Collimonas fungivorans Ter331: one gene and its partner. The protein of the gene in region 1 interacts with the protein of each later gene in a pairwise test. Links are inferred from orthologs where the notes say so. Each region holds a gene or a part of one and is shown on either strand. Other genes may lie near its edges.

What was found.
Region 2: the proteins of CFU_RS21345 (region 1) and ileS interact in binary tests that used the Escherichia coli proteins (3 or more experiments, as listed by UniProt). The link is inferred for Collimonas fungivorans Ter331 from one-to-one orthologs.

The regions. Positions count from the first base shown.
Region 1 is NC_015856.1:4,799,845-4,803,008, forward strand. Bases 154-2,999 are described here. They hold CFU_RS21345 (sugar ABC transporter substrate-binding protein), read right to left. Parts: upstream 2,132-2,999; coding sequence 1,175-2,131; downstream 154-1,174. Other genes in these bases: CFU_RS21340 (sugar ABC transporter ATP-binding protein), read right to left, coding at 154-1,095; CFU_RS21350 (pyridoxal phosphate-dependent aminotransferase), read right to left, coding at 2,337-2,999. Also shown: more of CFU_RS21340, read right to left, coding at 1-153; more of CFU_RS21350, read right to left, coding at 3,000-3,164. UniProt on the Escherichia coli protein: Part of the ABC transporter complex RbsABC involved in ribose import. Binds ribose. Also serves as the primary chemoreceptor for chemotaxis.
Region 2 is NC_015856.1:3,812,676-3,816,439, forward strand. What follows is about bases 29-3,474. They hold ileS (isoleucine--tRNA ligase), read left to right. Parts: upstream 29-364; coding sequence 365-3,274; downstream 3,275-3,474. Other genes in these bases: CFU_RS16820 (bifunctional riboflavin kinase/FAD synthetase), read left to right, coding at 29-297; lspA (signal peptidase II), read left to right, coding at 3,408-3,474. In the rest of the region: more of CFU_RS16820, read left to right, coding at 1-28; more of lspA, read left to right, coding at 3,475-3,764. UniProt on the Escherichia coli protein: Catalyzes the attachment of isoleucine to tRNA(Ile). As IleRS can inadvertently accommodate and process structurally similar amino acids such as valine, to avoid such errors it has two additional distinct tRNA(Ile)-dependent editing activities.

The DNA of each region.
Region 1 (3,164 bases):
TTGCGGCAGCAGCAAACCCTGGCTCTTGCGGTCTTCGGTGATCATGGCAATGCCGGCGGCGATGGCGTCTTTCGGCGATGAAATTTTGGCCGCCTGGGTTTGATCGCCGATGAATACCTCGCCCTGGTCGGCACGATCGGCGCCGAAAATCAGGCGCAGCAATTCGGTACGGCCGGAGCCGATCAGGCCGGCGACGCCAAGGATTTCGCCGGCGCGCAGATCGAATGAAGTAGGCGCAACCACCTTGCCGCGTCCGATATTGCGCACGCGCAGCAAGGGTGCGCCGATAGTGCGATGGCCAAGATCGAGCTCGGCTTCGGCGGCGCGGCCGACCATCAGTTGCACCAGCGCTTCGGTGCTGTAGCCGCCGATGGCGTCGTCGCACACCAGCTGGCCGTCGCGCAGCACCGCGATACGGTCGGCCACGCGCTTCAGCTCTTCCAGCCGATGCGAGATATAGATGATGGCGACGCCTTCCGACTGCAGCCGCGCAATCTGCGTGAACAGCAGCTCGACTTCGCGGTTGGTCAGCATCGCGGTCGGTTCGTCCAGCACCAGCAAACGGCAGCTGCCGATCAGGTTGCGGGCGATTTCCACCATCTGCTGGTGGCCCACGCCCAGTTCGCCGACCGGCGTCCAGGGATCGAGATCGGTCAACCCTACCGCCGCCATCTGGATCCGCGTGTCCTCCGCCAGCCTGGCTTTGTCGATCCAGCCGAAGCGGTGCGGCAGCTGGTTAAAATACAGGTTTTCGGCGATGCTCAGGGTCGGGATCAGGTTCAGTTCCTGCATCACCATGCGGATGCCGAGATGTTCGGCTTCCTTGCGCGAACCTGGCCGGTACGGCTGGCCGTCGAGCTGCATGCCGCCAGTGGTGGCGTCGACCAGGCCGCAGACGATTTTCGACAACGTGCTTTTGCCGGCGCCGTTTTCGCCGGTCAGCGCCAGGATCTGGCCCGGACTGATACTGATCGTGACATCGCTCAAGACCGGTTCGACATAGGTCTTGCCGATGCCGCTCAGACTTAACAAGGGAACTGCGGATGCAGCGGCGCGCCCGTCGGAACGCGCCGCCGCCATGGATTCATTGGACATTCTGTACTCCAGCAGTGACAGCTGCAGTTATGCTTGGCGGAGCAAGGCAAAGTATTCCCTTGCCCCGCATGCAGGTTGATTACTTGCTGTCTTTGGTCACCAGCGCGACCTTGGTTTCAACAGTGCCGCCGAGGGTGTTCTGGGCTTTCTTGTCGGTAATCGCCTTCAATACCGTCTCGATGCCGAACACCGCTTGCTGCGAAGCGAACTGGTCGGCGGTTGCCAGGACGCGGCCGTCTTTCAGCATCGGCTTGATGGCGTTGATGTTGTCGTAGCCGACCACCAGCACCTTGCCGGTCTTGCCGGCAGCCTTGACCGCAGCGACCGCGCCCAGGGCCATGTTGTCGTTACCGGCCAACAATGCCTTGATGTCCGGATGCGCATTCAGCATGGCGGCGGCGATCTGGTTGCCCGGTGCCATTTCCCATTGGCCGGACTGCACGGCAACCACATTGGCGCCGGCGGTCTTCATGGCATCCTGGAAGCCCAGCGTGCGTTGTTGTGCATTGAAGGTTGTCGAGACGCCTTCAATGATGCCAACCTTGTCGCCAGTTTTGATCTGCTTGGCAAGATAGTCGCCGACCAGCTTGGCGCCCAGGCGGTTATCCGGACCGACGAACGGCACTGTAATGCCTTTTTCCTTGAGTGCTGCATCATCCAGCTTGTTGTCGATATTGACCACGATGATGCCGGCGTCGATCGCCTTCTTGATGACAGGCACCAGCGCCTTGGAGTCGGCGGGAGCGATCACCAGGCCGTTGACCTTGGAAACGATCATCTGTTCGACGATCTTGATCTGGTTGGAGGTATCGGTTTCGTCCTTGATGCCATTGGCGATCAGGTCATATTGCGCTGCGTGCGCCTTCTGGTGTTCCTTGGCGCCGTTTTCCATGGTCAGGAAAAATTCATTGGCGAGCGACTTCATCACCAGTGCAACCTTCGGTTTGGCGGCGGTCTGCGCCATGGCTGGCAAAGACGGCAAGGCGCAGACCAGGATGGTGGCGGCAATCAGCTTGAGGCGGATACGGGTATTCATCAAAAGTCTCCTGAAATTTGTTGTTGAGCAGCAGGTCCGTCGGATCGGCATGCCGCCATTTTGAATGCGCAAACGTTTGCGCGCTTCGATGATAGCACCAGATCCCGCAAAAAAACAAGGCCGTTGCTCTGCTTGCCAAAACAGCAATTGGATTATCGGGGAGGCGGCCGGACAGGCGATTCCGGCCGATGAAACAGTCGCCGGATCAGGCCAGAAGAAAACGCTCCAGCCGCTGCACGCCATCTTCCAGGCGCTCCAGCGAACTGGCGAAACACCAGCGCACGCAGCCTTCGCCTTCCGGGCCGAAGGCATTGCCGGGCGCCAGGCCGAGGCCGGCGTCGCGCACCAGCTGCTTGCACAGCGCCAGGCTGTCGTCGACGCCGTCGACGCGGAAGAACAGGTACATCGCACCTTTAGGCCGCGGCGCGGTAATTCCCGGCAAGGCGTTCAGGCGCTGGTACAGGAAATCGCGCGCCGCGCGATAACGGGCCACCGTGCTGCCGATGATTTCGTCGCCGCGCTCGATGGCAACGACGCCGGCGCGCTGCACAAAGCCGGGCGCGCAGGAAGTGTTGTACTCGATCAGCTTGCCGATGTCCGTCATCAAGGTCGGCGGCGCCACCAGCCAGCCCAGTCGCCAGCCGGTCATCAGCCAGGACTTGGAAAAGCTGTTGGAAGAAATCAGCCGGTCATCGGCATCTGCGATATCCAGGAAGGACGGCGCGCACTGCGGCGCGTCGGCCCGCTCGGTGTATACCAGCCGTTCATAGACATCGTCGGCGACAATCCAGATACCGTGCCGGCGGCAATGCGCCAGCACGATTTCCTGCTGTTCGCGCGGCATGACCCAGCCGGTCGGATTGTTGGGCGAATTCAGCAGGACGGCGCGGGTGCCCGGAGTCAGGGCGTCCAGCAGCAGCTGCAAATCGAGTTCCCAGGTCTGGCCGAACTGCAGCGCCACCCGCACAACGTCGCCGCCGAGGATTTTCGGGATCTCGGCGACATTCGGCCACAGCGGCGTCACCGCCACCAC
Region 2 (3,764 bases), 990 kb from region 1 along the record:
AATGTCCACGGCCTGGCCGAACAGCCTTTGCCGGCAGTCGCCAGCATCGGCATCCGCCCCACCGTGGACGACAGCGGTCGAGTGCTGCTGGAGAGTTATATCCTCGACTTTGCCGGCGATTGCTACGGCAAGCTGATACAGGTCGAGTTTTTGCAGAAACTGCGCGACGAAGAGAAATATGTCGACCTGCCGACCCTGACTGCCGCGATTACGCGCGATGTCGGCAATGCGCGCGCGTATTTCCGCCAGCACGGCCAGCACGATATGTCGGCAGTTTCGGCCACTGACCGAATTTGACGCTGTCGCAACTCCTCGGCCTTGCCCGCATTTATGTTGGCCCCACAGAATTCCACTGAAGAAAATTATGTCCGACCAGACCAGCAAACCAGAAAACGATAAACCTGCGAAACCGCAAAGTAAATTGCAAAATAAACCGCAGAGCAAATACCCGGTCAACATGACCGAGACGCCCTTCCCCATGCGCGGCGACCTCGCCAAGCGCGAGCCGCAATGGGTCAAGCAATGGCAGGAAAAGAAAGTCTACGAACGGATCCGCAAAGCCTCCAAGGGCCGCCCGAAATTCATCCTGCATGACGGCCCGCCGTACGCCAACGGCGAGATCCACCTGGGCCACGCCGTCAACAAGATCCTCAAGGACATGATCGTCAAGGCCCGCAACATGGCCGGCTTCGATGCGCCTTATGTGCCGGGCTGGGATTGCCACGGCATGCCGATCGAGATCCAGATCGAAAAGAAATACGGCAAGAACCTGCCGGTGGCTGAAGTGCAGTCGAAAGCGCGCGCTTACGCCAACGAACAGATCGACCTGCAGCGCAAAGACTTCATCCGCCTCGGCGTGCTGGGCGAATGGGACAACCCCTACCTGACCATGGCCTTCGGCAATGAAGCCGACGAACTGCGCGCGCTCGGTGCCATCCTGGAAAAGGGTTATGTCTATCGCGGCCTGAAACCGGTCAACTGGTGCTTCGATTGCGGTTCGGCCCTGGCCGAGGCGGAAGTCGAATACCAGGACAAGCGCGACCCGTCGATCGACGTCGGCTTCCCGTTTGCCGAGCCGGACAAGATCGCCGCCGCGTTCGGCCTGGCGTCGCTGCCGGCCGGCCAAGGTTATGTCGTGATCTGGACCACCACGCCGTGGACCATCCCGTCCAACCAGGCCCTCAACGTCCATCCGGAAGTCGACTACGCGCTGGTGCAGACCACGCGCAACGGCGCGCCGCTGCTGCTGATCCTGGCGCAGGACCTGGTGGAAGACTCGCTGCAGCGTTTCGGCCTCGAAGGCAAGGTCATCGCCAGCTGCAAAGGCGAAGCGCTGGCGCTGATCAATTTCAAGCATCCGCTGGCCGCCAGCGATCCCGGCTACAACCGCCTGTCGCCGGTCTACCTGGGCGACTACGTCACCACCGACAGCGGCACCGGCATCGTGCACTCTGCGCCAGCCTACGGCATCGAAGACTTCATCTCCTGCAAAGCGCATGGCATGAAGGACGACGACATCATCAGCCCGGTCATGGGCGACGGCAAGTTCGCGTCCTGGCTGCCGTTCTTTGCCGGCATGACCATCTGGGAAGCATCCAAGCCGATCTGCGCCAAGCTGGAAGAAGCCGGCGCGCTGTTCAAGCTGGTCATGTTCGACCACAGCTACATGCACTGCTGGCGCCACAAGACGCCGATCATCTACCGCGCCACTTCGCAGTGGTTCGCCAGCATGGACAACTTGCCGAAGGACGGCCAGCCGAGCCTGCGCGCAACCGCCCTGCAAGCGATTGAAGAAACCGCATTTTTCCCTGCCTGGGGCAAGGCGCGCCTGCACGGCATGATCGCCAACCGCCCCGACTGGACCCTATCGCGCCAACGCCAGTGGGGCGTGCCGATGGCGTTCTTCGTGCACAAGGAAAGCGGCCAGCTGCATCCGCGCACGCCGGAGCTGCTGGAACAGATCGCGCAGCGCGTCGAGCAAAGCGGGATCGAAGCCTGGCAGGCGCTGGACCCGAAGGAATTGCTGGGCGACGACGCCGTCAACTACCTCAAGAACAAGGACACGCTGGATGTCTGGTTCGACTCCGGCTCTACCCACCAGACGGTATTGCGCGGTTCGCACGCCAGCCAGCTGCAGTTCCCGGCCGACCTCTACCTGGAAGGTTCGGACCAGCATCGCGGCTGGTTCCACTCGTCGCTGCTGACTTCCTCCATGCTGAATGGCCGTGCGCCGTATAACGCGCTGCTGACGCACGGTTTCGTGGTCGACGGCGAAGGCCGCAAGATGTCGAAGTCGCTGAAGAACGGCGTCGAACCGCAAAAGGTAGCGGATTCGCTGGGCGCGGAAATCCTGCGCCTGTGGGTGGCTGCCAGCGACTACTCAGGCGAGATCACCATCTCCGACGAAATCCTGAAACGCGTCACCGAATCGTATCGCCGCATCCGCAATACCTTGCGCTTCCTGCTGGCCAACACCTCCGACTTCGATCCGTTGAAGGACGCGGTGCCGATCGCCGACCTGCTGGAAATCGACCGCTATGCGATCGCCAGCATGGCGCAGTTGCAAGCCGACATCCTGCAGCACTACGAGACTTACGAATTCCATCCGGTGATCTCGAAGCTGCAGATGTACTGCTCGGAAGACCTGGGCGGCTTCTACCTCGACATCCTGAAAGACCGCCTGTACACCAGCGGCGTCAGTTCGCCGGCGCGCCGTTCCGCGCAGACCGCGATCTGGCACATCACCCAGGCCTTGCTGCGGGTGATGGCGCCGACGCTGTCGTTCACGGCGGAAGAAGCCTGGTCGTTCTTCGCCAGCCCGGAAGCGTTTGCCGCCAGCGATGAAACCATTTTCACCCAGACCTATTACACGCTGCCGGAAATCGACGGCGCTGCCGCCCTGATCGATAAATTCAGCGCGCTGCGTGCGGTGCGCGCCGACGTCACCAAGCAGCTGGAAGAAGTGCGGGTCGCGGGTGGCATCGGTTCTTCGCTGCAGGCGGAAGTCGAAATCAAGGCGGCGCCGGCCAAGCATGCGCTGCTCAGCAGCCTGGGCGACGACCTGAAGTTTGTCTTGATCACTTCCAGCGCAACGGTATCGGAAGTGGCGACCGAAGCAGAAGAAACGATCGTGGTGACGCCGTCGGCGCAGCAGAAATGCGAACGCTGCTGGCATTACCGGGCCGACGTCGGCAGCCACCCGGAACATCCGGGCCTGTGCGGACGCTGTGTCGCCAACCTGTTCGGCGACGGCGAAGACCGGCATTTTGCGTAGGGTGGGCACGCCGTGCCCACGCGTGACAGCGATAGCCGGAGTATTGGCCCATTCGGTACTGAAATAGACATATACGTAGAGTGAATTCCTGCGTGGGCACGATGTGCCCACCCTACAACCAACTTATCTTAATATGGCCACCAAAAAACGTTCCTCGTCATCTTCTTCCAACTACGGCCTGGCGCCATGGCTGGCGATCGCCGCACTGGTGCTGCTGCTCGACCAGCTCACCAAGATCACCATCGTGCGCCTGTTCAGCTACGGCGAATCGCATGCCGTGACCTCCTTCTTCAACCTGGTGCTGGTGTATAACAAGGGCGCCGCGTTCAGCTTCCTGTCCACCGAATCCGGCTGGCAGCGCTATTTTTTCACCGCGCTCGGCATCGCCGCTGCGCTGTTCATCACGTTCCTGCTGAAACGCCACGCCGGACAACGCATGTTCTGCACCGCGCTGGCCCTGATACTGGGCGGCGCCATCGGCAACGTGGTC